Regions from separate parts of the Sporosarcina koreensis genome, predicted to be linked through region 2. Evidence: riboswitches for the same ligand, from Rfam matches in the RefSeq annotation. Region 2 holds a riboswitch; each other region holds the start of a gene.
The links. A riboswitch is a leader RNA that binds a small molecule or an ion and turns the genes downstream of it on or off. The one in region 2 is predicted to bind S-adenosylmethionine.
Positions count from the first base shown of each region.

Region 1: it holds a riboswitch for S-adenosylmethionine, as region 2 does, so the genes downstream of both, ACFPTP_RS01360 (bifunctional homocysteine S-methyltransferase/methylenetetrahydrofolate reductase) here and metA (homoserine O-acetyltransferase MetA) in region 2, are expected to answer to the same signal.
Region 3: it holds a riboswitch for S-adenosylmethionine, as region 2 does, so the genes downstream of both, ACFPTP_RS06530 (methionine biosynthesis PLP-dependent protein) here and metA (homoserine O-acetyltransferase MetA) in region 2, are expected to answer to the same signal.

Region 1 covers NZ_JBHSNP010000002.1:270,544-281,107, forward strand. Annotated here, with positions in the region: gene ACFPTP_RS01335 (ABC transporter permease) at 1-694, shown strand, start outside; gene ACFPTP_RS01340 (ABC transporter ATP-binding protein) at 698-1,423, shown strand; gene ACFPTP_RS01345 (cryptochrome/photolyase family protein) at 1,398-2,831, shown strand; gene ACFPTP_RS01350 (hypothetical protein) at 2,950-3,276, shown strand; gene metH (methionine synthase) at 3,394-6,831, opposite strand; gene ACFPTP_RS01360 (bifunctional homocysteine S-methyltransferase/methylenetetrahydrofolate reductase) at 6,824-8,671, opposite strand; SAM riboswitch class I at 8,791-8,897, opposite strand; gene ACFPTP_RS01365 (histidine kinase) at 9,012-9,191, shown strand; gene ACFPTP_RS01370 (biotin transporter BioY) at 9,332-9,928, shown strand; gene ACFPTP_RS01375 (hypothetical protein) at 9,963-10,564, opposite strand, start outside.
Region 2 covers NZ_JBHSNP010000028.1:195,033-205,596, forward strand. Annotated here, with positions in the region: gene ACFPTP_RS15115 (FAD binding domain-containing protein) at 1-404, opposite strand, end outside; gene ACFPTP_RS15120 (xanthine dehydrogenase family protein molybdopterin-binding subunit) at 401-2,728, opposite strand; gene ACFPTP_RS15125 (cation-translocating P-type ATPase) at 2,948-5,557, shown strand; gene ACFPTP_RS15130 (DMT family transporter) at 5,623-5,937, opposite strand; gene ACFPTP_RS15135 (DMT family transporter) at 5,937-6,278, opposite strand; gene ACFPTP_RS15140 (TetR/AcrR family transcriptional regulator) at 6,352-6,921, opposite strand; gene ACFPTP_RS15145 (DUF421 domain-containing protein) at 7,138-7,842, opposite strand; gene metA (homoserine O-acetyltransferase MetA) at 7,947-8,855, opposite strand; SAM riboswitch class I at 8,930-9,036, opposite strand; gene ACFPTP_RS15155 (YitT family protein) at 9,091-9,948, opposite strand; gene ACFPTP_RS15160 (AbrB/MazE/SpoVT family DNA-binding domain-containing protein) at 10,146-10,424, shown strand; gene ACFPTP_RS15165 (glycerophosphodiester phosphodiesterase) at 10,514-10,564, shown strand, end outside.
Region 3 covers NZ_JBHSNP010000010.1:256,707-267,270, forward strand. Annotated here, with positions in the region: gene ACFPTP_RS06475 (ABC-F family ATP-binding cassette domain-containing protein) at 1-411, shown strand, start outside; gene ACFPTP_RS06480 (small, acid-soluble spore protein tlp) at 457-672, opposite strand; gene ACFPTP_RS06485 (MFS transporter) at 802-2,088, shown strand; gene ACFPTP_RS06490 (hypothetical protein) at 2,233-2,982, shown strand; gene sigI (RNA polymerase sigma-I factor) at 3,067-3,819, shown strand; gene ACFPTP_RS06500 (anti-sigma factor domain-containing protein) at 3,816-4,760, shown strand; gene ACFPTP_RS06505 (squalene/phytoene synthase family protein) at 4,859-5,683, opposite strand; gene ACFPTP_RS06510 (hypothetical protein) at 6,213-6,335, shown strand; gene ACFPTP_RS06515 (hypothetical protein) at 6,373-6,528, shown strand; gene ACFPTP_RS06520 (NADPH-dependent FMN reductase) at 6,719-7,285, shown strand; gene ACFPTP_RS06525 (cyclase family protein) at 7,341-8,090, opposite strand; gene ACFPTP_RS06530 (methionine biosynthesis PLP-dependent protein) at 8,112-9,242, opposite strand; SAM riboswitch class I at 9,322-9,429, opposite strand; gene ACFPTP_RS06535 (DMT family transporter) at 9,567-9,902, shown strand; gene ACFPTP_RS06540 (DMT family transporter) at 9,904-10,218, shown strand; gene ACFPTP_RS06545 (MATE family efflux transporter) at 10,232-10,564, shown strand, end outside.

The DNA of each region.
Region 1 (10,564 bases), on a different contig from region 2:
GGGAATGAACGAAGTGATTGCGGCCAATTCATTAAAAGAAGAAGGGTTTAGCATTGGGGATGAACTTCATTTATCATCCTCTACAGAAAAATTAACGATTGTCGGCTTTACCGATAAAGCCTGGTTCAATGCGGCGCCGGTTCTTTACGCCGACCTTGACACTTTCCACAAAGCTAAGTATGGAGAAGGTGCGGAAGCAAACAATGATCGCATCAATGGAATCGTCATCCGGAATGGAGGGGACAATGTCATTCAAGACGATGCTTTGCAAGTCATTGAAATAGAAGAATTCATTCAAAACTTGCCCGGCTACACCGAACAAAATCTGACCTTGACGTTCATGATCTATTTCCTATTTGCCATATCAGCAGTCATTGTAGCCATTTTCCTATACGTGTTAACTGTCCAGAAAATAAGTATGTTCGGTGTGATGAAAGCGCAAGGGATTTCCAATTATTATCTATCGAAATCGGTTGTTGCGCAGACCTTCCTATTAGCGGCAATCGGCGTCATGATCGGATTGGCGTTAACGTTGACGACGGGTGCCTTCCTGCCAGCCGCTGTTCCCGTGTCCTTCGACTTGCCGACGATGCTCATATACGGGGCAGTTCTTGTCGTCGTAGCTATTGCAGGAGCCGTTTTTTCAGTATGGACGATTGTCCGGGTGGATCCATTGAAAGCGATTGGAGGGTAAATGATGACTGTTCTGGAGTTAAATCATGTAACGAAAACATTTGGCAGCGGCCATAAAAAGGTGGATGCGTTAAAGAACACGGAATTCCAGGCAAGCCGGGGGGAATTAATTGCGATTATCGGACCTTCGGGTTCCGGGAAAAGTACATTTCTAAGCATCGTCGGGGGTTTGCTTACCCCGACTTCCGGGGAAGTCGTCTTGAATGGACAGAATGTCACGAAGATGACTGAAAAAGAACGCGCACAAATCCGATTGAATGAAATCGGGTTCATCCTTCAAGCTTCGAATTTAATACCTTTCTTGACAGTGGCAAAGCAAATGAAGCTATTAAACCAAGTGAAAAAGGGAAATATGAATGTTGACGAGATGGAACGGCTTTATAAAGACTTAGGCATTGGCGACTTGCGAGGCAAGTACCCATCCGACTTGTCAGGTGGTGAGCGGCAACGTGTCGCCATTGCAAAGGCATTATATAGCAACCCGTCTATTATCCTGGCTGATGAACCGACAGCATCTTTAGACTCTGACCGGGCGTACGAAGTAATGGAGTTGTTAAAGAGGGAAACGAAAAACAAGAAAACGACGAGCATCGTCGTAACGCATGATACACGCCTCATTAGTTATTGTGACAAAGTATATACAATGACAGACGGTGTTCTCCTACAGCAAGAAGAATTGACGCCTGCCAAGAAGGATGAAAATGATGCAAAAAACAGTTGTATGGTTTAGAAAAGATCTTCGACTACATGATAACCCCGCATTATCGGAGGCGGCGAAAGAAGGATTGGTCATCCCTGTCTTTATCTGGTCAGAAGAAGATAAGCGCGAATATGCGGAAAGTGAAGCGTCTTCATGGTGGCTCTACCATTCAGTCGCAACACTTGAAAAAGGGCTTCAGGCACATGGCTTGAAGCTTTTTATTAAAGCTGGAGATGAGTTTGAGGCGTTTGTTGAGGTGATGGATGAGGCTGAAGCAGATGCCGTTTATTTCAATGGACGTTATGAGCCCGCTGAACGGAGCAAGGAAAGCAGGATTACAGCTCAACTCGAATCGATTGGGAAAAAGGTGCAAGCATTTCACGGACACCTTTTATTCAACCCCAATCTTGTGAATAAACAAGGCGAGCCTTATAAAGTGTTCACTTCTTTTTGGAAAAGGTGCATGCAAGAAGTTGTCGCCCGTCCGCTGCCCTTTCCATCGGAAATAAAAGGAATCGAACAAGGGATTCAAACACTTACGTTGGATCAATTACGGATCATCGACACGAACAAGTGGCATCAGAAGTTTCACGCGTATTGGAAGCCGGGGGAGCGAGTAGGGGTTGAAAAATGGCAACGATACTTGGAGGACGGAATGTCTAATTATCATGCGAAGAGGGACTTTATTTCAAGTGGCTCCTCCTCCGAACTATCGCCGTATCTTGCTGCAGGGAACATTAGCGTGAAGGCGATGTGGCATTCCGCAAAATCGTTAAGCGAAGAAACACATGAAGCCGCGGTCCATCAATCCATCCACACATTTCTTAAACAGCTTATATGGCGTGACTTTGCTTATCACCAGCTCATCCACAATCCGGACATCATCCGATACCCGTTGCGAAAGCAATTTCTAGATTTCCCTTGGCAAGGAACAGATGAGCAACTTATGAAATGGAAATTGGGGCAGACAGGCTATCCATTGGTCGATGCAGGCATGCGAGAACTATGGGAGACGGGGATGATGCATAACCGAGTTCGAATGGTAACCGCCTCGTTTTTAGTCAAACATCTATTAATTCCGTGGCAAGAAGGCTATAACTGGTTCAAGCATACGCTCCTCGACTTCGACGCCGCAAACAACGCCACGGGCTGGCAGTGGGTAACAGGATGCGGCATTGACGCCGCCCCTTACTTTAGAATCTTCAATCCGATCCTGCAAAGCGAAAAGTTTAACCCGAATGGCCACTATATACGGAAATGGGTGCCGGAGCTTTCCCGTCTGCAAGCCCCATATATTCACAAGCCTTGGGTAGCGCCTGCATCTGTTTTAGAGGAGGCCGGCATACAAATTGGCGTGACATATCCTTCACCAATTGTAGATCACGCCGCGGCGAGAGATCGAGCGCTGCAGGCATTTCAAGATATGAAAGGGAAATAACACATCATGCAAGGACAAGTGCACAGTATAAATAACCATTGAATTTCTGGCGTCCATAGTTGCTCGCCCGTATGCCCCGTCCATTTTCACATGTAATAGATAGAGGGGGTGAGTGAAGATGATGATGCACCATGGACTCTGTGGACATTGTGGAGGGCGCTGTGGAGGAACTTGTGGAATACCGCGGCTCCAACCGACTATTTGCCCGCCGCAGTATCGTTGCACGGACAGTTTCTTCCCGGTTGAAAAACCATTTATTCATCCGATTGTAGATGTGAATAGGCAGCATCCAGTTATTGTGCCGCGACACTATTTCACCGAAACAGCGGAAAACGTAATGGGCGCACCGATATTCCCTGGGCAGGGACCTGGCTTTGGGCCTGGCTTCGGGCCTGGTTTCGGGCCTGGTTTCGGGAGAGGGCGCAGAGGCTTCTTCGGCTTCTAAAGAAGACCATTTCAACGGTAAAATGCGCTGTCCCTGGCGTCGAGCATATCGACACAAAGGGACAGCTTTTTGTATTAGAACAAAAAAAGCCGCCCCCGAACAGGAGGCGACTCAATTTCAATCTACATTAAAATACCGTGCATCCGGATGCGCAAATACGATGGCCGACACCGATGCTTCCGGCTCCATCATGAATTCCTCCGTCAAATGGACGCCGATGTCCTCCGGTTTCAGCAAACCGAACAGCTTTGCCTGATCCTCAAGGTTCGGACAAGCCGGATAGCCGAACGAGAAGCGCTGTCCCTGGTATTTGGCTGCGAACCGGTCACGCATCGTGAAGTCGGTAGCGTCCGGGAAGCCCCATTGGTCGCGGATTTCCTGATGGACACGCTCCGCAAATCCTTCCGCGAGTTCAAGCGCTGTAGCTTGAAACGCATGGCTTTCGAGGAATTTCCCTTCCGCTTTCAACTGATTCGCAAACTCTCGAACGCCGTGGCCTGCTGTCACTTGCATAAGCGCGACAAAGTCCATTTCGCCGCTATCCACCGTCTTCAAATAGTCGGCGAGGCAGAGGAACGGCTCCTTGCTTTGGCGAGGGAACGTGAAACGCTCGATTTCCGTCTTCGCATCTTCCGGATCATAAATGATCACATCGTCTCCGTCCGCCTGTGCGGGGAAGAATTGATACATGCCAGACGCCGACAGATTGCCCGATTCCAAGAATCCTGTCACCATCTCGTGGAGCTGCACTGCGCGCTCTTCACCATTTGCAAGCATCTTGTCGACATTGCCGCGCAACCCTAAATGATGTCCGATCAACGTCCGCATATTGACATACGGATACAAATGCGAAACGGAATAATCCCTTAGCACGCGTCTGCGTAAATCGGACGGGACGAACACCGGCGCGTCTTCCCGAACTGTCTTCACAGGTCTCGGCAATACGGCAACGGCAGTATCCCTTGAAGCACGGATCGCCTCCGTCTCAAAACGCTTCTCCTGCTTCTCGACAAGTTCATTCAGCAGCGCCTCTTTGTCGCCGCCTTGCAAACGGTTGGCGAGATCAAGCCCTTGCATCGCATCTTTCGCGTAAATGACAGGGCCGTCGTATTCCGGTGCGATTTTCGTCTCCGTGAATCTGCGCGTCAATGCAGCGCCGCCGACCATGACAGGCGTATCGATGCCTGCCGCCTTGAAGTCCTGCGCCGTGAGCACCATTTGCTGTGCCGACTTCACGAGCAATCCGGACAGCCCGATAATATCCGGCTTCTCCTTGCGAATCACGTCAATCAACGTCGCAGGCGTCACTTTAATGCCGATATCGATGACGCGGTACCCGTTATTGCTCAAAATGATGTCGACTAGGTTTTTCCCGATGTCATGGACATCCCCTTTGACCGTCGCCAACACGATTTTCCCTTTGCCGGAATCATCCTCTTTCTTCTCCATGAACTGCTCGAGGAATGAAACCGACGCCTTCATCACTTCCGCACTTTGCAAAACTTCCGCGACGATCAGCTGGTTATCATTGAATAGGCGGCCGACTTCCGACATCCCTTCCATCAACGGTCCGTTAATGACCTCGAGCGGTGTATCGTACATCTTGAGCGCGGCTTCCAAATCAGGGATCAGCCCTTCCTTCGTCCCTTCGACGACATAATAAGCCAACCGTTCAGGAACCGTCTTCGGAATATCGTCCTCGGTCTTCTCCTTCTTCTTATCCCGATAGAAATTAGTGAAATCCGCAAGCGTCTCATCCGTCGTATGGAAGAGGAGGTCGTTCGCCAGATTGATTTCCTTTTCCGGAATGGAAGCATACCGTTCCAACTTCTCTGTATTGACAATCGCGTAATCGAGTCCGGCCTGGGTGCAATGATACAAGTACACCGCGTTCAGCACTTCCCGGCCGACAGGGGGCAGCCCGAACGACACGTTGCTCACGCCGAGCGTTGTCAAGCATCTCGGCATTTTCTCTTTGATCAGCCGGATGCCCTCGATCGTTTCAACTGCGGACCCGATGTATTGTGCATCACCCGTTCCAACAGGGAACACGAGCGGATCGAAAATGATATCTTCAGGGGCGATTCCCCATTTATTCACTAAAAGATCATAGGAACGTTCCGCGATTTCGAGCTTCCGTTCCCGCGTCACTGCCATCCCGATTTCGTCGATTGTTCCGACTACGACGGCTGCACCGAATTTCTTCACGAGAGGGAGCACCGCATCGAATCGTTCCTCGCCGTCCTCCAAGTTGATGGAGTTGATGATCGCTTTCCCTTGCGAGAATTTCAATGCCTCTTCGATGACTTTTTCATCGGTCGAATCGATGACGAGCGGCACTTTCACCTTTTTGACGACTTCCTGCATGAAGTTCTTCATGTCTTCGAGCTCATCCCGGTCAGGATTCGCGAGGCAGATATCGAGGACATGGGCGCCGCCGCGCACTTGAGCACGCGCGATCTCGGACGCTTCCTCGAATTTCTCCTCGACGATCAGCCGCTTGAACTTCCTGGACCCGATGACGTTCGTCCGCTCGCCGATCAATAGCGGACGCATTGAAGGATCATACAATAACGGTTCAATGCCCGAAACGGCGTGCTCATGCCCGTCCTCAGGCTGCTGCCGCGGTGCGAGGCCGTCAACCGCCTCTCGGATCGCACGGATATGGTCAGGAGTCGTTCCGCAACAGCCGCCGACCATGTTCAGCCATCCTTTTTCCGCAAACCCTTTCAGCTTCTGGGATAAGGATGCCGGCGATTCATGATAATGGCCCTCTTCGTCGGGCAGTCCGGCGTTCGGATAACAAGTGACGAAGCTTGTCGCAAGATCGGAAAGTGAGCGCAGGTGATCGGTCATGAATTCCGGTCCCGTCGCACAGTTCAATCCGACGGAAAGCGGCTTAATATGCTCGATGGAAATATAGAATGCCTCGATGCTTTGCCCGGCCAATGTCGTTCCCATCGGCTCGATTGTCCCCGAAATCATGACAGGTAGCTCGGTGCCCGTTTCGTCAAAAGCCCGCTTGATTCCGATGGTTCCTGCTTTCACATTGAGCATATCCTGGCTCGTTTCCATCAATAAAAGATCGGCGCCGCCCTTGATCAAAGCTTTCGCTTGGACGTAGAAGTCTTCGGAAAGCTTATCGAATGTAATGCCTCCTGTGACGGAAAGCGTCTTCGTTGTCGGGCCGATCGCTCCGGCGACGAAACGCGGCCAATCGGGTGTCGAATAATCGGTTGCGCACTGTTTCGCGATTTCCACAGCTCTTTTATTAATTTCAGAGGTGCGGTGGCCGAGGCTGAATTCGTCCAGTACAAGGGGAGTGCCCCCGAATGTGTTCGTGCAGATAATATCCGCCCCCGCCTCCAAATAGGCACGGTGGATTTTATCAAGGATATCGGGTCGAAGAATGTTCAAGTATTCGTTGCAGCCTTCGTATTCCTCTCCGCCGAAATCGTCTGCCGAGAGGTCTTCCGCTTGCAGCATCGTGCCCATCGCTCCGTCTATGATGAGGATTCTATCTTTCAATTGTTGTTCAATTGGATGTTTAGGCATGGACAATACTCCTCTCCTTCTCCGCGTCTAGCTTTCTAATATGGCTGATCAGTTCCAACGACATGTCGTAGCGGAGGAACGGTGTAATGATATAGATGCCGTTGAAGTATTCTGCGGCTGTGTCAATCAATTCCTTCGCGATATCGATGCCTTCACGTGTCGCTTTTGCACGGTCATCCCCGCATGCGGCCATCCTTTCGAGCACTTCTTCGGATAGCTTGATGCCCGGCACTTCATGATGCAGGAATTCCGCGTTCCGGATATTCGTCAGCGGCATGATACCGATGAAGATCGGTGTATCCAAATGCTTCGTCGCCTCGTAAATATCGACGATCTTCTCTTTCGTGTAAACGGGCTGGGTGATGAAATAATCCGCCCCGCATTCAATTTTCTTTTCAAGCCGCTGCACGGCGCGGTCAAGGACGCGGACATTCGGATTGAACGCCGCGGCGACCGAGAATTTCGCTTTTTTGCGAAGCGGCTTGCCTGTGAATGAAATTCCTTCGTTCAATTGTTTGATGAGCTGCAAGAGCTCCATGCTGGAGACGTCATAGACGCTCGTTGCGCCAGGGAAATCGCCAACTTTCGTCGGATCGCCCGTGACGGCAAGGATGTCATGGATGCCAAGCGCGTCGAGCCCCATGAGATGGGATTGCAGTCCGATCAAGTTATGGTCACGGCACGTCAAGTGGACGAGCGGACGTATATTATGTTCATGCTTCAACATCGATCCCATCGCCATATTGCTGATGCGAGGGGAGGCGAGTGAGTTATCCGCCAACGTGACGGCGTCGACTCCGGCTGCTTGCAATTGTTTCGCGCCTTCAAAGTATTGCTCCGTTTCCAAATGGCGCGGTGTATCAAGCTCTACGATGACCGTCCGCTCCGTCTTCGCTTTTATGTGAAGTGGGACCTGTTTTGCAGGCTCCGCTTCACGGATGATGATCGGCTTCTGCGGGGAAACGGTTTTCTCTATCACTGGCGGCAGCCCAGCCAACTGCTTTTTCGCAGCCGTGATATGCTTCGGCGTCGTTCCGCAGCATCCGCCGATCAGACGGACGCCCTCTTCGCGAAGGAATGTTGCCGCCCGTCCGAAATAATCGGCTTCGGAAGCATAGACAATCCTGCCGTCCTCGACATCAAGCAAGCTTGCATTCGGGGCTGCGGACAAGAACGCCTTCTCCGGAATCGTCACGTTTTCAAATGCCTGTATCGTATGGAAAGGGCCTAACCGGCAATTGACGCCGACAATATCCGCACCAAGCGATTCGAGCTGATGAAGGGCGTCATTGAGATGCATTCCATTTTGCAGCACACCGGGCTCATCCATCGCGACTTGCGCAATGAGCGGAACATCTGTGAGTTTCCGCAGTTCGGTGACGACCGTCGACAATTCTTCAAAATCATAATACGTTTCAAGCAACAGTCCATCAGGGTCACCTGACAGCAAAGCATCCGCCTGTTCACTCACGATTGTAAGCACTTCGGCAAGCGACGCATCGCTTTTCCGGATGCCCCTCAACCCGCCGATCGTGCCGAGCACGTACTGATTGCCTGGCGCGGCTGCGCGCTTCGCAATCCGGATCGCCGCCTCGTTGAATTCCTTCACGCGGTTCTCCAATCCGTAACGAGCAAGCTTCAGCGAGTTGGCGCCATATGTATTCGTCTGGATGACATCCGCCCCTGCATCGATATATTCGCGGTGGATCTTCTCAATGATTTCAGGCTTCTCCACGTTCAATTCCTCATAACTGAAGTCGATGCCATATGAATAAAGCAGCGTCCCCATCGCGCCATCCGCCACTAGTACATTATCTTTCAACCGATCAAGCAATCTCATAAGAAATCATCCTTTCTTCATCTCTGCAATTTCCCATACAAAAAATTTCGACAGAATTGAAAAATAAAAAAGCCTTCGCTGAAAAAAGAAGGCTTTGAATATGCGATGTAGCTCGCTCCTTCTCATCTGCCAAGCCGATAGCGACCTGCTGGAATTAGCACCTGACCGAATACGGCTGGTTGCTGAAGCTTCGACGGGCCAGTCCCTCAGCTTCTCTTGATAAGAAATGGTTATGCAGTTGTTTGAATAATTTAAAACATCATATCGTTAATTGTTTGATACGTCAATAGCCGAATTGTGATAGAATTGGCATATGAACAAAAAGTAGAAGGTGAATACGTTGAGGATTTTCAAATTTGCCGTTCCGATCGCACTCCTTGTCGCCGGTATTTCATGGTGGATGCTCTCCAAAAACTTTCAAGAAGTACCTGGGACATCCAGAGTGTGGATAACAATAGGCGCCGCCATCCTAAGCGGGATTATTGCCCATTTTTTATTTCCGAAAAGCGAAGACAACTGACGTTGATACACGAACCGATAGCCAATTTAGCTGTCGGTTTTTTTACTCCGTAATGATGGTTAACTCAAAATAAAAACAGGTTGACACAATTTAAGTTAACTTTTATTCTATTAAAGATAACTCAAATCACGAGGTGGATTATGACAACAGTTACAGTGAAAACAAAAAGCGGAATGAGCCCGCTTAGTCTCGTCTATTGTGGAATGTTTGCGGCATTGATGATGATCGGAGCGAATATTACAACGTTTGTGCCGTTCCTTATGATTGGCGGGGTGCCGATTACGTTGCAAACCTTTTTCGCCGTCTTGGCAGGATTAATTCTTGGAAGCCGTCTTGGCGCAATTTCGATGACGGTTTATGCGGTCGTGGGATTGGCAGGGGCACCTGTTTTTGCGAAGTTCTATGGGGGCTTCGGCGCTATACTACTTCCAACATTTGGTTTCATCGTCTCTTTCATATTGGTCGCATATGTTGCGGGGAAAATTGTCGAAAAGAATGGAAGTTTACGAAGTTACATTGTCGCAGGACTTGTAGGTCTCGTCGTGAATTATCTGTTTGGGACGAACTGGATGTATTTTGCATACAAGCTTTGGGCTGCAGCGCCTGACGCGTTCACATATAAGGTGGCGTGGATGTGGATGGTGCCGCCGCTGCCGAAAGACATTCTGTTATCGATCCTTGCCGGATACTTTGGACACAGGATGTATAAGGTGCTAAAGGTGAGACGCGCAATATAAAAATGAAAAAGGCGATCCTTCAAGTTGATGAATTTCAACTGAGCGGATCGCCTTTTTCCATTGATGGCGGCTGCCAAAGGGAAAAGTCCTCTTGCAGCATGAAATAGTCTTTGAGGGAGATGGATCCGTCAAATGGTTCCGCCTCAATCGTCTCAAGCATTTCATCAAACTGGTTTTCCTTGACGGCAGATATGTTCCGGTTCGTTATCCGCGCAGGAATCCGGTGCTTCCGGATCGTTTCGATCCATTCATCCAGAGACGGCTCACTGATGATGACCGTCTCGAAATACTTCATCTCCCCATCCTCCACATACCGATACAGGAGACGCGCTCCGACATAATCATTTTTCCTTCCCTTGAATTTGGGATTTGTCCAAAGGCCGATGAGCAGATCTGTGATTTGGTCATAGCGGAAAGAGACGGATTCTGTTTCGCCGGTCCACTCGTTTATGAAATAAGTCGTGTAGCCAGTCTCATTTTGCACTTTTTTGAACGTTGTCGATCCCTTTTGGCGTGGCAACAGAAGAATTTTGACGAACACCCAGCCAAGGAAAAGAGCAATGCCGCCGATCAGCAAGTTCAAAAGCCACACCCCTTCGGGAAGCATGACGAAAAATAAATACAAAGCGCCTATGC
Region 2 (10,564 bases):
GCCTTGCTGTTCGTTAATAAAAACGGAAGGACAGCCTCCCGATACGGGATATTCCCACAAATATTCCCACCTAATGTAATTTTATTGCGTGCTGTATGATCCGCTATTTGAGATATCGTTTGATTTAACAATGGAAAGAATCCCGTTTTATTTACTTTCGTCAACGATAGGGCAGCGCCTAATCGAATTTCGTCTTTGTCAATATCGGCAACATGGCATTCCCGGATTGATTTAATATCAATAATCGCGCCTGGGATTATGCGATTCGTCCGATCTAGCGTGATGATTTCCGTACCGCCTGAAAAATACATTGGTTTTTTCCCATCTTTATTTAATGTATGAAATAACTCGATCGCTTCTTCGAATGTTGTCGGCCTATAATATTCGGCATCATAAGCAATCATTGGCCCTTCACCGCTTTCTTCTCTGCCCAAATGGCTTCGGGTGTAAGTGGTAAATGGTTAAGCTTTACTCCCGCAGCAATTGATAAACTGTTCGCCAAAGCAGCAGGCATGCCAATCAACCCACTTTCACCAATTCCCCTAGCACCGAAAGGACCGTCGATATGGGGAGTTTCAATGAAATCGACAATATAATTCGGATGGTCGCCAAAACGGAACGATCCATAGGTCCGGATCCTAGGGTTAAGAATATGCCCGCCTTTGTCCATTATCAGCGTTTCGCTGCTTGCATGATTCAGCCCCATACTCATTCCGCCCATGATTTGTCCGAGTGCCATTTTCATATTCAGGATTTCCCCGGCATCAATCACAGAATAGGCATTGAGGATCTTATACGTAAAATCCCTCGAATTAAATTCAATTTCTACACCTTGGGCACCGACTGTATATTCCGGTCCCGTCTTGCCAATGCCGGTTTCTTTATCAATGTTGGTGAGTTGGCGCATCGTATAGGTCCCCCGCCCGATGATTTGTCCGCCTATCGAATAACCGTTTGGATACCTATAGCCATAACATATTTCTTTAATCGGTATGAATGTTTCCGGCTCGTCGCGAATAAAAACCCTTTCATTGGCAACCTCCAAATCGTCCGGTGAGCAAATCAGCACTTGTGCAGCAATGGTTTTTAATTGAACAATTACATCTTCCGCAGCATTCAATAATGCCCGACCAACCATCAGTGTTCCGCGGCTCGCTGCAGTTTTATAATGCTCCGGCGTCGACTGGGTGTTAACAGTCATTTGAACGTGGATTTTATTGATGTCCATTTTCAGTTTTTCCGCCAAAAGCTGGGCAATTGTCGTTTTCGTTCCCATGCCGATTTCAACGATGCCGGATAAGACATTAATGCTTCCATCGGGATTAAAAAGCAATGTAACTCCTGAACTCGCACTTGAATCGATCGTCGATGTTTTCCATGAGCAGCTGATACCCTTCGCTCGGATTGTTTCCGAATCGACTTGGACCAACATGCCTTCATCCCACTTCATCTGCTCTTTCAACTTTTTGATACACGCTGGTAAATTCCCGACCGAACTGCCATTCAACGGAACTTGAGTGGGTGTTGTAGATCCGGGTAAAACCGTATTGATCTCACGAATTAACAACGGATCCATATCAAGCTTTTGTGCAAGAATATCCATTGCCCTTTCAAATGCAAACAATATTTCAGAATGGCTGAACCCGCGATAAGCGGTTGCATAAGAATGATTCGTGTAAACCGCAAGTGAGTCACACCATAAATGTTCAATATCATAAGGACCTGTGCAGGTCGCCGCGGCTGCTTTTACAAGCATTGTGCCTTTATCGGAATAAGCCCCCGTGTCAAATAAATACTCAATTTCTCCGGCCTTCAATTTCCCTTCTTTCGTCGCACCAAGTTTAACTTTCGCTTCAAGACCAATCCGTCCAGGGGCCGTCACCATATCCTCTTCCCGGGTATAGTGCAGTTTCACAGGCCTTCCACCAACCGCCTTGGATGCGATATATGCAATCAGCTCCAACTGAAGTGCAACTTTCCCGCCAAATCCGCCGCCGACAAAGGGTGCAGTTACAGTAATTTTACCGATTTCCAAATTGAAGTATTCGCTCATTTTTTCCCTTATCCGATAGGGAGCTTGCGTGCTTGAAGTGATATGTACGGATCCGTCGCGTTTTATTTCCGCTATGACAGAGCGTGTTTCAATTGCAATATGGTCCGAAGGGGGGATGGAGAAAACTTCTTCAACAAAAACGTCACTTTCAGCCATTCCTTTTTCAACGGAGCCTTTTCTTATTTTTACACGGTTTGCAATGTTTGTATTAGGTTCCGGATAGACACATTCCACTTTTTTATAGTTCGCCAACTTTTCGTGGATTAAAAGCGAATCAGCTTGGATTGCCTCTTTCGGGGAGTGGATAACGGGTAATTTTTCATAAGTGACCTTTATTGAATCTGCAGCCTGTTTTGCTTGATAGGCCTCCTTTGCGACTACAGCGGCAACAGGTTCTCCGTAGTATCGTACTTTTCCGAACGCCAAAATGGGACGATCTTGAACTTCATCGCCCGTTAATGGAAAAGGTTCCCCTACTAGAATTGCCTTTACCCCTTTCACTTTCTCCGCTTCCTTAATGTCAATTTTTTTAAGCAGTGCATGTGCATGCGGACTCGTGACAAGTTTCACATGCAGCATATCTGTAGTTGAATAATCTGCCGTATATTTGGCAGTTCCGCTCACTTTTTCAATCGCATCTTTCCGTTGAACATCTTTTCCAATAGACCAAGTCATACAGTGATGCCACCTTTAGTTCCGTGATGGTCCTATTATCGCTTAAAGTGCCAGTAAATATTCATCGTTTTGTATACTGTCATACCGGGATGGAATAACGAATAGGATTGATGTAGTGCAGGAAAAGTGTGCAAATCACATCATTCTATTGGAAATGACTCGAAATGGACAAGTGTAGGTTCTTTAAAATGCGGATTTTTCAGTCAAAGGGGGAAACAAATGTCGGTCTACTATCAACAAACAGCAGATGAAGTGATGAAGCTATTGGACGTAACAAAAGAAGGGTTGAATGATGATGATGTTGAAACGAGGCAAGCCCTTCATGGCTATAATGAATTGGCAGATGGAAAAAGGACAAGTATTTTTGCGGTTTTCTTCAGCCAGTTCACGGATTTGTTAGTCATTATTTTACTGATTGCCGCCTTTGTCTCTTTTTTGTTAGGTGAAGTCGAAAGCACGGTTGTTATACTGCTTGTCGTTATATTAAACGCTATTCTAGGAACTGTTCAGCACGCGAAGGCGGAACAATCGTTGGAGAATTTAAAGGCCTTGTCCTCCCCTATCGCAAAAGTGATGCGGAACAACCAAATCACCGAGATTGCTTCGGAGGATATCGTCGTCGGAGATCTTCTTTACTTAGAGACCGGTGATTATATAAGTGCCGACGGAAGAATAATTGAAAGCCACAATTTGCATATTAATGAAAGTTCGCTAACTGGTGAGTCAATAGCTATAACAAAAAGTAATGCGCCAATCAATGGACCGCATGAAATGATTGCCGATCAAAACAATATGGTATTCGCCGGCAGCTTTGTCACCAAAGGACGCGGCCTTATAGCAGTGACAGCGATTGGAATGGAAACCGAAATCGGAAAAATAGCGAATTTGCTGGATACTGCAAAAGAAAAGAAAACCCCTTTGCAAGTAAGCTTGGATCACTTTGGAGAGAGATTGGCACTCGGAATTACAATGATTTGTGTTGTGATTTTCTCAATTGACCTTATTCGCGGGCGCGAATTGGTTGAATCTTTTATGTTTGCCGTTTCACTCGCAGTTGCCGCCATCCCGGAAGCATTGAGTTCGATTGTGACGATTGTGCTTGCCTTTGGAACCCGGAAAATGGCGAAGGAAAACGCGATTATCCGAAAACTATATGCCGTAGAAAGTCTGGGCAGTGTATCGGTAATTTGTTCCGATAAAACAGGAACCTTGACCGAAAATAAAATGAAAGTTCAACACGTTTATGTTGACCAAAAAGTCATGCCCCACAATGAACTGCAACCGAACGACTCAATTCAGAAGAAACTTCTTATACAAGCCTTATTATGCAATGACGCCTTGAATCAGGGTGAAAAGGAAATTGGAGATGCTACAGAATTAGCTCTCGTTAAATTAGGAAGACAGTTTCTATTTGATGAATTACTTGTTCGAAAACACTATCCGAGAGTTGCGGAACTTCCCTTTGATTCCGATAGAAAGCTTATGAGCACGTTGAATCAAATCAATGGACAAACCTTCATGATTACAAAAGGGGCCTTGGATATACTCCTTCCAAAAATCATGAAAATCGAAACTTCCAAAGGGATTCTCCCAATGACGGACGAGCATCGAAGAAAAATCGAAGAAGTCAACTATCATTTTTCACAGAACGGTTTACGGGTATTGGCGATTGCCTACAAGGAAATTGGAAGCAATCGGCCAATCGATGCCAGGGATGAAAGAGGGTTGACGTTCGTAGGCTTAGTGGCGATGATGGACCCTCCTAGAAATGAGTCGCAGGCAGCTGTTGAAAGCTGTATAAGAGCTGGAATTAAACCTGTCATGATTACAGGGGATCATAAAATAACGGCAATCGCCATTGCAAAACAACTCGGGATTTTAGAAGATCCTTCTGAAGCAATTGAAGGACAAGAAATTGAAAAAATGACAGACAAGCAATTGCAGGAACAAGTAGAGAACTTTTCTGTCTATGCCCGCGTTACACCCGAGCATAAAATCAGGATTGTGAACGCGTGGCAGGAAAAAGGACATGTCGTCGCGATGACTGGAGACGGCGTAAATGACGGACCCGCCTTGAGGAAGGCCGATATCGGTGTGGCAATGGGAATCACCGGAACCGAAGTTGCGAAAGATGCTTCATCGATGGTTTTGACAGACGATAATTTTTCAACGATTGTTAAAGCGATTTCGAACGGAAGAAGCATTTACACCAATATAAAAAATGCCATTCTCTTTTTATTGTCGGGTAATGCGGGTGCCATTTTTGTCGTCCTATATGCAACGATTTTCGGATTGCCCGTTCCCTTTGCACCGGTGCATCTGTTATTCATCAACTTGCTAACCGACAGCCTGCCCGCGATTGCCATCGGATTAGAGCCGCATAATCCAAAAGCGATGAGGGACAAGCCAAGAAATATCCGAACACATTTATTAACAAAATCGTTTACGGCTAGGGTCATCTTGGAAGGCCTCTTGATTGCCATCTCTACGGTTATCGCCTTTCTCACGGGATTGGAGACAGGAGATACGCTTACCGCAAGCACAATGGCATTTGCAACCTTATGTCTTGCCCGATTAGTGCATGGTTTCAATTCCAGATCGAAAGCATCCATCTTTGCAATCGGAGTGTTCTCAAATAAGTATTCATGGCTGGCATTTTTCATCGGGGTCATTAGTTTGCATGTTGTTCTGCTGCTTCCATCGTTAGCGGACATGTTTAAAGTTGCTAATTTAAACAGCACGCAATTCATGTTCATCTACTGTTTGGCAATTTTGCCGTTCCTAGTGATCCAATGGTTTAAAGTACTGTTTGTGCGTAACAAGAAATAATTATAAAAAGCCGGGAAGTAACTTTTTTTGAAGTTGCTTCCCAGCTTTCACATGATAATGAAGTTTTATGATAAAGCCTTCAATCCTACGACACCGACGACGATCAGAAGGACGCTGGCGATTCGGCCTTTGCTCCTTGATTCACCGAAAAACAGCATATTGATCAGCACAGCACCTGCAGTACCGACACCTATCCATACCGCATACGCCGTACTTACTTGCAAATAGTTGAATGACATATAGAGAAACGCGAAAGCTGCCCCGAAACCGCCCCCGAAGAGAATTGCATTGACAAATGTCTTTTGTTCACTATATTTGTTTAACCCGACAACGCCGATAAACTCGCTTATTGCCGCTGCGAATACAAATAACCAACCCATCACTTAACAATTCCTTTCTTTTCATCGACGTCGTCAGCAATCTTCAGTCCGATAACTCCTACAACTAATATCATGATGAAAATTACTTTGCCCGCTCCGAGCGTTTCCCCAAATAGGAAAACATCCATTAAAGCAGTCCCGATAGTGCCAATTGCTGCAAAGATGGCATATACAGTGCCCGTAGGAAGGTTTTCACAAGCTTTCGCCAGGAAATGAAAATCGACGAAGATGAAAAAGATGATTGGAATCCAATGCCACCATTCAGAGGCCACATTAAAACCGAATATCCATACCAATTCGAAAAAGCTTGTCAGTGCTACATAAATCCATGACTTGTTCATAAAAATAACTCCTAACTCGGTGACTGACTGTCATTCATTTTGTTGAATGACGAGCTGTCAAAGATAACTGAATTTAATCCGCAAGCGCATGCTTCAAAAAGTTCTTTACTTCATTTTTTTGAATGATCGCCTCGTCTTCTTTATCTGCGTCGTATAAATAAATTTGTTCAGCAGCCGATTCGACAAGACCGATGATGAGCTTTGCAGTCCGATCCGGATTGACTGAATCCCGTATGACCCCTTCCTCAATTGCTTGCTGAAGGCCTTCACTCACCCATTTATAGAACGGGGCGTATATTGTTTCCCAGTTTTTCAGATGTTCCGTTGATGCTAAACCCGAGTAAATGAGAGCTTGAATTTCATGATACTCTTCATTCACCTCAAAAATGGCATCGACGAGCTGCTCCATCCGATTTTGAAAAGGCGCATCATCTGATACGCGCTCCTTAACAATTTCCAAAGTCTTTGAGGCCATCACTTCTGCGATTGCTGGCATCAATGATAACTTAGATGAAAAATACAAATAGAACGTACCTTGGGCAATCCCTGCGGCCTTGACGATATCGGATATTTTCGTCTTCTCAATGCCTTGCTTGCGAAAAACTTCGATTGCCGCTTTTATGATTCTCTCCTTCTTATCCACTTGCTGCCCTCCCTCCACTGAATGACTGTCATTCATTATACCACAAAGAGTTCTCGTTTCCTTGCAAAGAGTTCTCATTCCCACTGATAGAGTTCTCGTTCTTGCGTAAAGAGTTCTCATTTCCCCCGAAAGAGTTCTCGATCTCGCGTAGAAAGTTCTCATTTCCACCGAAAAAGTTCTCATTCCTATCTACGTACAGCGACGGCCATTTGATCTCTACTTCTCTTGAGTGCGTTCATCGACGTGGAGATTGCCATCGCCGAGGATTTCCGCATAAAACACATTCTCGATTTTTCCTATCCCTCTCTTCTTCAACTGGTCGTAAACCCATTCCTCACTCAGCTCAAGTTCAGTCAAGTTCTCCTTGATCAACTTCCCATCAGAAATAATCTCTGTTGGAATATATTTAGGATCTTTTCCGGGAGCTTTCACGTCTTTGCGTGTTGCAGTTTCTTGGGCCGATTTTTTCATGACACTTAGTTGCCCGTTCGTTTCAAGGATTGCGTAGTTCACATCTGCAACGGAAAAAATGCTCTGCTCACGAAGCATCATATTCAGTTCATTCAATGTTAATCGTACTTTTTTCATCGACTTTTCACTGATTTTTCCTTTGGAGATGATGATTGTAGGCGAAGCATTAACCAATTTCCTAGCCTTCTTTGATTTCACGGTTAAATAATTGACAAGAATCGTTAAAATAGCCCACCAAATCATCGCAAGCATACCGTCATAGAACTTGGTTTCGGTTTGAGCAGCGATTTCGGCAGCAATGGATCCTATTGTGATCCCCGTGACATAATGGAAAAAAGTAAGCTGAGAAATCTGCTTGTTGCCCATGAATCTGGCCAGAATCAAAAGAGCAATAAATGATGTCGAAGCCCTTCCAATCATTTCCCAAAAATCAAGTTCAAATTTACCCATTTTGTTTCACACCTCCACTAGAACTAGTGTGCAACAGAATTATTTGATTATACTAATGAAAAAAACCTGTGAACTCGTCAATTTGAGTTCACAGGAATTCATTCTCATTCCCACTCGAATGGCGTTTCTTGGTAAACATAATAATTCAACCAGTTCGAAAAAAGCAGATGTGTATGGGATCGCCATGTGTTCAATGGCTCTCTTTTCGGGTCGTCGTCAGGGAAATAGTTTGCTGGAACATCAATATCGATTCCTTTTTTCAAATCCCGTTCGTATTCTTCACCGAGCGTACATGCATCATATTCCAAATGTCCGGTAACCATTATTTGTTTGCCGTCATTGGAAAGGATGATAAAAGCACCCGCGTCTTCCGAAACCGCCAATAATTGAAGGCGGGAATCCTGTTCGATATCTTCAATTGACACAGACGTATAACGGGAATGTGGTGCATGGAAGATATCATTGAAGCCTCTTGCCAATTCGACAGTCGGATCGGTCAATTGATGACTGAAGACGCCGGACAATTTCTTTGGCAATTCGTACTTATCAATGCCGTAATGATGATAAAGCGCGGCTTGCGCACCCCAACAAATATGTAAAACGGAAGTCACATTTGTCTTGGACCAATCCATGATCTGTTTCAATTCATCCCAATAGACGACATCTTCGAACTCCAGATGCTCAATTGGCGCCCCTGTAATGATCAGTCCGTCATAGCGTCTATTCTTGACATGTTCGAATGTCGTGTAAAAGGATTCCAAATGATTTTTACTTACATTTTTCGATTCGTATGTGGCAGTGTTCAAAAATGAAACATTCACCTGTAATGGCGTATTGCCGAGCAGCCGAAGCAATTGAAGCTCAGTTCTTTCTTTTTCCGGCATTAAATTCAGGATAAGGATATTTAACGGACGGATATCTTGGGTTGTCGCCCGCCCTTCATCCATTACGAAGATCTTTTCTTCTTTCAACAGTTCGCGTGCCGGTAAATGTTCAGGTATATTGATTGGCAATTATTTCTCCCCCTTAAAATATAAAAAACCCTCGTTCCCAAAGATAGGAACGAGGATTTGCATCGATTTCTCCGTTCTTATCTCTCAAGATTTGCATCTTGTTGGAGGTAGCACCTTCCTGCAAATGCAGAGGTTGCTGAAGCTTCATCGGGCCAAATCCCTCAGCTTCTCTTGATAAGAAATATTCAATTGTGATTATTATATCATCTTTAGCAGAAAAGTATACCGGTTTCTTTTAGCGATGAACTTTCGCTTTCGAAAAACCGAGCCCCAAAATTTCAGATGCATTGAGGAAAATGACAAATGACGATGGCTCGGCTGTTTGAAGCAACTTCTTCAAATATACGGCCTCGGACTGTTCGACAACGCAAAGTATCATTGTTTTTTCGTCATTTGAATAGCCTCCCGTCGACTTCACTTTCGTCAACCCCCGGTCAATTTCGTTTTGGATGACCGATTGGATCTTCTCGGGATGGTCTGTAATGATAAGGACCAGCTTCGTCGGCGATGTTTGCAGCTGGACGAAATCAATTACTTTACTTGTCACATAAATCGACATAAGCGCGTAGAGTGCCAGTTCGAAATTGAAGACGAAAGCCGACGTGACAACGACAACGCCATCGACAATCAATTGGGAAAATCCGCTAGAGATGCCTGTGTATTTTTTCAGAAGCTGGGCAATTAAAGCTGTTCCGCCTGTCGACCCATTCCCCCGATATACGATTCCTAGCCCGATACCGAGCATAATGCCGCCATAAATGGAACTGAGAAGCGGGTTGTCGACGTGTAATTGAAGGCCACCCGTCAAATAGATGACAAACGGGACGAAAAAAGTACCAACAATCGTCTTGGCACTGAATTCCTTCCCCGCAAGCAGCAGTCCCAATAGGATGAGCGGGATATTGATCAGCCATTGGACGTATGCGGGATTATATCCGAATAATTCATAAAGAATCGTACTGACACCTGAAATACCGCCAGCCGCAATACGCGACGGCAATAAAAATATATTGAATGCAAGCCCGACCAAAGTCGCTCCAAAGATGATCTGTACATAATCGAAAACGACTGGTCTCTTCTGGATGAATGTCATGATGTGTTCCCCTTTCTTAGAAGACTTTCCTATTCTATCAGAAAAAATGATGCGCAGAAACGTTTTAAAGGGAGAATAAAAGGAATAGAGAGAATAGGAGACTAGAAGAAAGTATACTCATTTTTTTGTATTTTTCTAATTTACTGGTATAATAGTAGGACATGTAACAAGAAAACATAGTTTCGAGGAGGATCATAATGCGTAGCTTAGGTATTGTCAGAAAAGTTGACCATCTCGGCAGGATTGTAATCCCGAAAGAATTAAGAAGCACGTTAAAACTCGAAAAAGGTGCCCCAATGGAAATTTTCGTTGATGACGATATGATCATACTGCGAAAGTATGTAGTTGATTCGGCCTGTATTGTAACCGGGGAAATTACTTCCGAAAACAAAAGACTCTCCAATGGCATGTATATAAGTCCCAAAGGGGCTGAAATCCTGAAAAAGGAAATCGAAGAACGAAAGACCTGGGATTAAGATTCCCGAAATTATGGGCAACGGTAACATAACCGTAGCCCTTTTGCTGTGGACAAAATGTAAGCTTACATGAAATTGGAGGAAGCAAAATGGAGATCTACGCTCATCGAGGAGCATCAGCAAACTATCCTGAAAATACA
Region 3 (10,564 bases), on a different contig from region 2:
CTAGGCGACCATCTTGAAATCGGCTATTTCGAGCAGGAGATGAAGACGGAATCGAACCGCACTTGCTTGGAAGAGGTATGGGATGAATTCCCCCATTTCACGCAGTATGAAGTGCGTGCCGCGTTGGCGCGATGCGGTTTGACGACGAAGCATATCGAGAGCAAAGTGAAAGTGCTGAGCGGGGGAGAACGGGCAAAAGTACGCCTCTGCAAGCTTATCAACCGTGAAACGAATTTGCTCGTACTCGATGAGCCGACGAACCACCTTGACGTCGATGCGAAAGCCGAGCTGAAGCGCGCATTGAAGGAATACAAGGGAAGCGTGTTGCTCATTTCCCACGAGCCTGATTTTTATGAAGGCGTCGTGACAGATGTATGGAATGGTGAAAACTGGACTACAAAAGTATTTTAATCAGTTGAAGGCACCCAGACGATGTTTGCATCGTCCGGGTGTTTTTTAAATGTAGCCGTTGATCCGTGACTTGTTTTCCTGATGGATTTCCTCTTTCAATCCTTCAATCGCTTCTTTGCGGCGATCATTACTTTCCTTGATGGAAGCGAGTTCTGCGCCTTCCGCCGTTTTCGCCGCTTCGTTTGCCGCTTCCATATTGCTGATCGTCTTTTTCAAACGGTCGACATTATCTGCAGAATCATTCGGTAATGGTCTAGGCATGGTCAAACCTCCTTCTTTAGAAATAGTCTTTCCGGATGGCGAATAAGTATGTATTAGCTCGTAATCTCGCGAACTAGAAAACTGTCATTTATAATACCCTTAATGGTATGCAGAATGGGGGAAACGTTAATGGAATTGGAGCAAGTTGTTCATTCGCCGGAAATGCAACGGAAACTGTATAAGCGTTCGTTATTTGTTGTCGTCATGTCTCAGATTTTTGGCGGTGCTGGACTTGCAGCCGGCATAACAGTCGGAGCGCTTATCGCAAAGGAGATGCTAGGAACTGCTAGCTTTGCGGGAGTCCCTGCAGCTTTATTCACGCTTGGATCTGCGCTTGCCGCTTTCTTGGTCGGCCGGATTTCCCAGCGGTTCGGTCGCCGATATGGCTTGTCGCTCGGCTTCATTGCCGGTGGAATTGGGGCAATTGGCGTTATACTTGCTGCAACATTGGACAATGTGTTTCTATTATTCATTTCATTATTCATTTATGGAGCGGGAACAGCGACAAACCTTCAAGCGCGATATGCTGGGACGGATTTGGCGAATGAAAAGCAGCGTGCGACAGCGATCAGTATCGCAATGGTGTCGACGACTTTAGGTGCTGTTGCAGGACCGAATTTGGTGACACCGATGGGCGAAGTTGCGCTTGTCCTCGGAATCCCCGCTTTAGCAGGTCCTTTCATTTTGGCGGCAGTCGCTTATTTATTCGCAGGTTTGACGTTCCTGATTTTTTTACGACCGGATCCGTTTCTAGTAGCAAAAGCAATTTCTGTTGAGTTAGCGAAAAATGTTCAGCAAAAGACGACAGATGCAGGGAGTCTATTGCAACAGAAAGTGAATCGAATAGGTGTGTTAGCCGGTGCAGCTGTGCTCATCTTGTCCCATTTCGTCATGGTCGCCGTCATGACGATGACGCCGGTCCATATGCAAAATCATGGAAGCGGTTTATCGGCCGTTGGAATGGTGATCGGTTTTCATATTGCCGCAATGTATTTACCGTCGCTCGGAACAGGAATATTGGTTGATAAATTAGGACGCACTTTCATGGTCGTCGCATCAGGAGTCACACTTTCCATTGCAGGATTGCTAGCGGCCTTTGACCCAGGAGAATCCTTCTTCTGGCTTGCATTTGCGCTTATATTGCTCGGACTCGGATGGAATTTTGGATTGATTAGCGGAACCGCGCTCATCATCGATTCGACGGATATGAAAACCCGTGCAAAGACGCAAGGATCAGTTGATGTATGGGTGGCGCTTTCCGGAACGGCAGGCAGCTTGCTTTCGGGCATCATCGTTGCCTATTCAAGCTACGCCATCTTAGGCTTTGTCGGCACTTATTTATCACTGCTTCTTATTCCGTTAATTATTTGGGTTCGTGTCAAAAGCAGAAGCCGGGAAGTCTTCGGGGTTTCGTGAAATTAGATGGCAGGTAGTCGGACGATTTATGAATCGTTTCGGTAGCCTGCCATCTTTTTTTCTGTCGACCCCCTCAAAATGACAATCGCTTTCGAATAACTAGTATGTCCGAACGAGGACAACAACTAAGATGAGGTGATGGATATGCAAAAAAAGTGGAGAAAAACAGGAGCGGCATTGCTTATCGCAGGATTGACAATTAGTGGGACAGGCTATGCACTAGCTGACGGAGGAAAGGTTACGGAAATTATCGACCTTAGCGAACTCAACAAAAACACAGTTGAGGAGAAAGAGGTAATCCCGGTCAGGGAAGTGCCAATCGACGAGACGACCGATGTCACTGTTCTAGAAACCGAGACGACGCAATCAGATGAAACGGATGGAACAACAGATCCTGTGAAAGAAGAAGGTAAGCAGGAATCCGATAAAGATGTACTTCCTGAAATTCCAGAAGGCTATACAGCAGGAAATCTTGCTGCCCTAGCAAAGGCGTATGAGCAAGCAGGAAATCCAACTGCAAAAGCGGCCATTAAACGTAATATGGAACGCTCCATTGCCAAATGGGAAAGTAAACAGCCTGTAGTGGAAACTCCTAAAGTGGAAGTTAAGGAAGAAGCGCCGGTAACTGAAGAAACGCCTAAAGTTGAAGAACCAGCTAAAGTTGAAGAACCGGTGAAAGATAAAGCACCAGTAAAAGAAGAGAAGCCTGCAAAAGTAAAAGAGAAAAACCCGCAAGCTGAATTGAATGCGAAACACAAAGAGCAAAAGGATGCTTTGAAAGCTGCTCAAAAAGCGGAACGCGAAGCATTGAAGGAAGAGCGTAAAGCTGCAAAAGAAGAAAGCAAAGCTGCTAAAGAACAGCAAAAGAAAGATAAAAAAGAGAAGAAAAACTAATTTACCAGAGTTTACTGCTTTCCATTTTCCATTGCTCCCAGTAGAATCATAGCAATCGGAATTGATGGAAACGGAGGGTTGTCAATGCTTTTGTCCATCATACAAGGGATTTTCAACAAGAAAAAGTCTGATACAGCATTGAATGAGCTTGTATGGAAGGCGAAGACAGGCGATGAGAAGGTCATGAACGATCTTCTCATCGCATTTACTCCGTTCATGAAAAAAACGGCTTCTTTCGTGTGCGATCGATTCATTGACGACAGCGACGAGGAATTCAGTGTGGCAATGGTCGGATTCCATGAAGCGGTTTTGAAATACAAGCCGGAAGAAAATGCGTCGTTGCAGACATTTGCGCATTTGATCATGAAGAGGCGGCTGATCGATCATATACGAAAAGAAGCTGTGAGGAATGCGAACATCCTTTTATCCATAGATGATGATGATGGTGAAAATGACCGTAATTACGCTTTCGATGAATCATCGATCTTCACGTATTCGGAAGAACAGCAGGCGAAGGAACGTCGGGAAGAGCTAGTAGAATATAGCAAATTGCTGCAAGGATTTGGCCTGTCATTCAATGAGCTTGCCGCAGTATCGCCGAAACATGCAGACTCCCGAAAGACTGCTTTTCAAATCGCACAAATCATCGCGGAGACTCCGGAGTTTACGATGCATCTTATGGAGAATAAAAGACTGCCAATGAAGCAGTTGGAAGATATCGTCGAAGTTTCAAGAAAAACAATTGAGAGGCATCGGAAATATATCATTGCGGTTACACTGCTGCTGAACAACGATTTTACATATATCAAGGAATACGTCAAAGGGGAACTCATATGATGCGGACATATAGAGGCGTTGTTTGCGAAAAGAAAAGTAAATATATGGTGTTCCTGACGGAGAAAGGTGAATTTCTACGCGGAGTTCCAGTCGGGAATCCGCCTGAAATTGGGGAAGAGGCTGAATTCACGCTCGTTGCCCCGTCTTTGATTACGGGAAGAAAGGCGAAGCCACGGTTCGTCGCGGCTGTCCTGGTCGCAGCGGCTCTTCTGTTTTTCTTTGTGTCGTCATTGGGTCCTTTGAATGAAAAAGTGATGGCGTATGTCCAATTGGATGCTGGAACAGCGATGGAGTTTGGCGTGAACCGGAAAGGGAATGTCATTTCCATGCGTTATTTGAATGAACCCCCGAATGAGCCTGACGTTCTGAACGGATGGGAAGGTCACCGTTTGCAAGATGTTCTGGACAAAGCCGTCCTTGGGTTATCCGATCCTGACAAAGAAGTTATGATTACGACAATCTACCCGACACGTGAAAGCGAGAAGGACACGCGTCATATGATTGGGGATGCTGTGCAGGAAGTCCGTGTGAAACATGAAGAATTGAACTTGGATATGGTTGAAAGCACGCCAGCAGAAAGAAAATTGGCGAACAAGAAAAAAATGTCGATTCATCAATTCAAATCGACCAGGAATGAAAAGAAGCCGGTTAGTGAGGAGAATCCGTCCGAAGAAAAACCGGAACAAAAGCAAAAAGAGGCATTGCCAAAGCCGAAGAAGGAAATCGTTCCCCCGGGACAAATGAAAAAGCAAGATCCACCAGCAGAGAAAAAGGACAAGAAGCAGAACGAGAAAAGAAGTGAGAAGGTGCCGCCTCATGCAGACAAAAAAGGGCCACCGCCTCATTCTTCATCGAACAACAAGCATAATCAAGGTCCGCCGGGAAAACAAAAAGAACATCCTTCCAAAGAAAAGAAACATAATCCGCATAATAACAAATGAGGCTGCTACAAAAATGTAGCAGCCTCTCTTTTTTTAGTTTCTAACTGGGCAAGCGCCCAAAGCGAGCCGTTCCGCGCCCAAAAGTGGGCAACAACCGCTTAAACTTCCTTCAATATCGCATCCACCGTCGATTCGACTTCCGCACGGTTCATCTTCTCCTGGCCGCCATGCAATGAGCCGATCGTCCGCTTTGCTAGCGCAAGTGGGATTTTGCAGAACGTCAAAATGTTTCGATTCGAAATCGACTCGATATACGCATCAGCCTTTTTCAAATTCAACTCTGCATACTCGAACAGATCTTGCCTGTCCCAACCGTCAGGCAGGAAACGGACGCCGCGCTCCGCATCCTCGTCCTGATTGCGCAGCATGTTGACTGCCTGCAGTCCGCGGCCATACCCGATCGCCAAGTCACGATCCGTCTTTGTGCCGTCGAACTGTTCCCAAATATCGGACAGCATCACACCAACGAGACCCGCGACATAGTATGTATAGTCGTCTAAATCCTCTTTCGTACGGATGACGAAATTCTTGCCGACCCACTTTGCCATGCCGTCCGCCATGATGCTCGTCGACTCTTTCACTTTGGCGACGATGCCTGCAGGACATACAGCGAGCCAATCGCCAAGGCGCAATGTCACTTCAGGCAAAAGATTTTCATATGGCTTCACAAGCGCCCGATACGCGGCGACGTCAAAAAAGTCGTTTTGCAGCAGCTTGCTCGTTGCCTGCAATAAATGCTGCTTGCTTTCCGGGTGCAATTCCTCATGATCTTCTATTTCATCTATCGCACGCATGCATAAATAAGCGGAGCCAACCGTTTTCCGCAACGTAGGGTTCAGTAGTTTAATCGGTATATAGAAGGTTCTGCTCGTCAGCTTCAAAACGTGCATCGCTTCTTTTTGCAATTTCGCTTCGTTCATAATGGGGGTCCTCCTTCAGTTCTTGAAGCAGTTCTTATTGAATATCATACACTATTCCATGATGCAGTTGCCAACCCTATCGTTGTGGAATTAATAAAAAAAGAGAAACTTTTTCAAATTACCTATTGACAATGAATAATTGGAAATGGTATCCTCAGGAAGTAAGTTATTCTAACAATAGAGGAGGTACGGAAAATGAAAAAAGCAATTGCATTTAACAACAACTTCATACTTGATCCGTGCCTATCCAATCTCTCTTTCTAATTGTAGACCGAGGAATGGCATGGATTGCCGTTCTTTTATATGAGCACACGCTTATGCAAAAGGCGTGTGCTTTTTTGCGTCTTCTTACGAAAGAAAATTCGGTGTTTTCACGCTTCGCGTGTAACATAAAAAATAATGAAAAGGAGTGTTTTCGATGATTAATGTAAGACAGCAACGGAAAGTATTGAAGGTGGAGTCTCTGGAAAGTGGATAGTGCTCGGTCCGCAAGAGAATTGATTCAACTATAAAATAAAGGAGGAAAAGCAGAATGATTATTCAAAGCGTAGGACATGAACAAAATGAACGAAAAAATACTAAAAAATTGATGGAGTGGGAATCTCCAAAATGGATCGATGGGTATGGCGGCACACTAGGTGAATGCCGATTGTAATCTCGTTTTCAGGTTCCTCTCCAAGAGGAGAATATATATGTATACAATTGATAGAGAAGTTATTCAACGACAAATGGACGATATGCGTCAGGAAATCGAACAATTCCGCTTGGAGCAAAAAGCGCTCAAGCGTAGACGGAAAGAGCGGAAAGGCGTTCCTTTCTGGACAATTTTCTTCAGCTTCTCCAACTAATCAAAAGAACGTTCCCCAAAATAAATAGGGGAGCGTTCTTTTCATTTGAGCATATTTTTTTAAAAAGTATCTTGAATGTGAGATAATGTGAATCGTCAAGAAAAAAGCCGCTAGCTTAACACTGGAATTCATACGTTTCAGTACTGAGGGGATGCTAGTATAAATCGAAACTAAAAAGGAGTACAACATAATGACAATCAAGGTAAAAGCGATTATAGGTAGTAATAGCCCGACTTCATTCAACTTGAAATTGGTTGAGTACTTACGGAAAAAATATGCGGACAAGCTTGAGATCACGCCTGTTTTCATTAATAATGTCGATATGTTTTCCGTTGAACGGGAGAGCAATCAGCCTGAAGACGTCAAGGATTTCTTGGATAATGTGAGGGATTCAGACGCAATTCTATTTGCAGTCCCTGAATACAATTTCTCCATTCCGGGCGTATTGAAAAATGCAGTTGACTGGCTATCACGAAGCAACTTCGCAATCAAAGACAAGCCTGCATTCATGATCGGTTCTTCAATGGGCGTGTTGGGAAGCGTACGCGCGCAGATGCATCTACGTGAAATCCTGACAAATCCGATGCTTTCCCCTGCATTGTTGCCGAACAATGAAGTATACATCGGGTCAGTCCATGAGAAGATGGATGAAAATGGCCAACTGACAGACCAAGCGACTATCGACTTCCTTGATAAGGTCGTAAAAAACTTCATCGCGTTTTATTCGCAAAGAAAAGCTTTAGCTGAAATAAAATAATAATAAAAGAAGGCCGCCTCGTTCACCGAGGCGGCCTTCTTTTGCTTTATACTTTTTATGGAATGATGGCAAATGATCTTACCGGAAAGCCTGATGCTTTTTCCGGTTTTGCAACAATATTGAAAATGATGGCTCCTTTAGCAGGCAGCTTATCCAGATTAGCCATCAATTCAATCTGATACGTGTCTTGGTCTAAGACATAATATTCTCCTTCCAACTTTCCTTTCCTGCGGAAGTCAATGGACGAATCGGTGTCGTATGTTTCATGGCCGACTGCTTTTACACCCCGCTCTTCGAAAAGGAATTTCAATGCGTCCAATCCCCAGCCGGGAATTCGGTTGTTTCCTCCCTCGTCTTTATTGTTAAACGCCTCGTGATCAGGCCAACGCTTACTCCAATCGGTGCGCAATGCAACGAATGTTCCTTCTTCGATTTTACCGTGATCCGCTTCGAAATCCAGGATGTCCTGGATGCCGAAAGTGAAATCATTGTCGGCTTCGGCTTCTTTCGATTTATCGATGACGATTAGCGGGAGGACTAGCTCCTGCAGCTCTAGCTCATCCAAATACCGTGAGTCGCGGACGAAGTGGATGGGTGCATCGATATGCGTGCCATACTGCCCTGGGAATGAAAACTTCTGTGCAAAGAAGCCATCATCATGCGTGAAAAGCGTCTCGAAATTGGCGTCGTCAAACATGAAAAAATGGGGCGAGTCAGGGCCGAATGTATGCGTCAAATCCACCCATTCCTTGCTTTTTAACAATTGAAGTGCTGCCTGTAGTTCATTTGCCGTTTCAACTGGCATCTTAATCACTCTCTTTCCTTATTATAAATTTTGCCCAACAGCCGTCGTCTCTGCAGCGGTGGCAATGGCCTGCTTCAAATCGGCAATTAAATCCGCAGCCTCTTCCAATCCGACCGAGAAGCGCAACAGTCGTCTATCGACACCGCGCCGTTCACGCTCTTCCTCGGGAATGTCCGCATGGGTTTGCGTCGTCGGATACGTGATCAAACTTTCCACGCCCCCTAGACTTTCCGCGAACGTGATGAGCTTCAGGTTTTGCAACAGCGGATCGACCCATTCGCTTTCACGCACTCTGAACGAGATCATGCCGCCTTTTCCTGCATAAAGGACGTCATCGACAAGCGGTTCATTTTCCAAATAGGAGACAAGCTCCTTCGCATTGGCGTCGTGCTGTTTCATCCGCACATGCAATGTTTTCAACCCGCGGATGACGAGCCAGGAATCAAAGGGGGAAAGCGTTGCGCCGATCGCATTATGGTTTTCGCCTAGACGGTTGCACAACTCTTCTCCTTTTGCGACGACGAGTCCGGCAAGCACATCATTATGGCCGCCGATGTATTTCGTCGCGCTATGGATGACGATATCCGCCCCGAGCTCGATCGGTCGTTGGTAATACGGCGTCAAAAACGTATTGTCGACGATGACGAGTAAGTCGTGCTTTCTCGCAAGCTCAACATATTGTTCGATATCGATTTCAAGCATAAGTGGGTTCGTCGGTGTTTCGATAAAAATCGCTTTCGTGTTTTCAGTGATCAATTTTTCCGTTTCCTTGATATCCGCAAAAGACGAATATGAAGTCCGGATGTTATACAGGTCAGCGTATTGGTCAAACAAGCGGAACGTACCGCCGTAAAGGTCATCGGGAGCAATCAGTTCATCTCCCGATCTGAATAGGGACATGACGAGTTGGATCGCCGCCATGCCCGAGCTACACGCATATCCGCGGTCGCCGTTTTCGAGATTGGCGATGCCTTCTTCGAGGATCGTCCGGGTCGGGTTTTTTGTCCGAATATAGTCGTAGCCTGTGGAAAGGCCCAATCCGTCATGCTTATAGGCTGTCGAGAAATGAAGGGGAGGATTGACCGCCCCTGTTCTCGGATCGCTCTGATTTCCTAGTTGTACCAATTTCGTGTTAATGCTCTGCTTTGTCAATTTGCCCATCTCCTTTACTCTATTAAAAAAGAGGCCTCTCCAATAAGAAGAGGGCCTCCAACTGTTGTTGAAATCAATCTTCTTATCTTCAAGGCGTTTTTGCACCTTTTGGAATTAGCACCATACCAATAGCGGGCTGGTTGCTGAGACTTCATCGGGCCAATCCCTCCGTCTCTCGTGATAAGAATCAAAATATGTAATTGTTAGAAAAATGATTTATCTAAAGTTATCATGCTTCCTGTGAGATTGCAAGAAGTTTCGGAAATGAATGTCCGGGACCATTTGCTATAATGGGGGCATGTTGAATGATGAGGAGGATTTCCATTGGCTTGGCTATATGTTTTATTAGCAGCGATCGTCGAGATCTTCTGGGTGATCGGACTTCGGTATTCCGATTCGGCACTCGAATGGGCAGGGACAGTCGTTGCAATTATTATCAGTTTCTATGCAATTATAAAAGCTTGCGAGACATTGCCATCCGGGACGGTATACGCCGTGTTCACCGGTTCCGGAGCGGCGGCGATCGTCCTCATCGATTTTCTGTTTTTCCATGCCGAGTTTTCCATCGCCAAGGTGATCTTCATCGCGATTATCATCATCGGCGTCATCGGGATCAAAATGACGACGGTGGAATCAGAAACGCTGGAAGGAGGCGATTGAGATGGCGTGGATGTATTTGGTCATCGCGAGTTTCGGGGAGATTTTCGGCGTCATGGCCATCAATCTTTATTTGCAGAAAAGATCATGGCCACGCCTGTTGCTGATTGTCGGAACGTTTTCGGTCGGTTTTCTATTTCTGTCTCTCGCAATGCGCGATATTCCGATGGGGACGGCATATGCTATTTGGACCGGACTCGGTGCGGCAGGCGCAGTTCTCATGGGCATTCTGTTTTTCAAGGAAGCGGCCGGTTGGAAACGGATGTTATTCCTCTGTTTGATCATCGGAGGGGCGGTCGGCTTGAAAGTGTTTGGATAAAGGGGGGAGCGCCATGGGGAAGCAATATGATTTTACGGAAGGGCCGCTTGCGAAGCAGCTGATCTTCTATTCGGCTCCGATTATTTTGACGAATTTATTGCAAGTGTCGTATCAATTCATCGACAGCCTATGGGTCGGGAATCTTATCGGCGCCGATGCACTTGGTGCGGTCGCGATTTCGGGCACGGTTGTTTTCACAATCCTTTCATTCGTCATCGGGTTGAACAACGCGGCGCTCACAATCCTGTCCCAGCAAAAGGGAAGGGGAAGCGAGACGGGCTTGCGCAATTATTTGAACGCGTTCGTCGTTTTGCTGACAATCATGTCCGTTGTGCTCAGCGTAGCG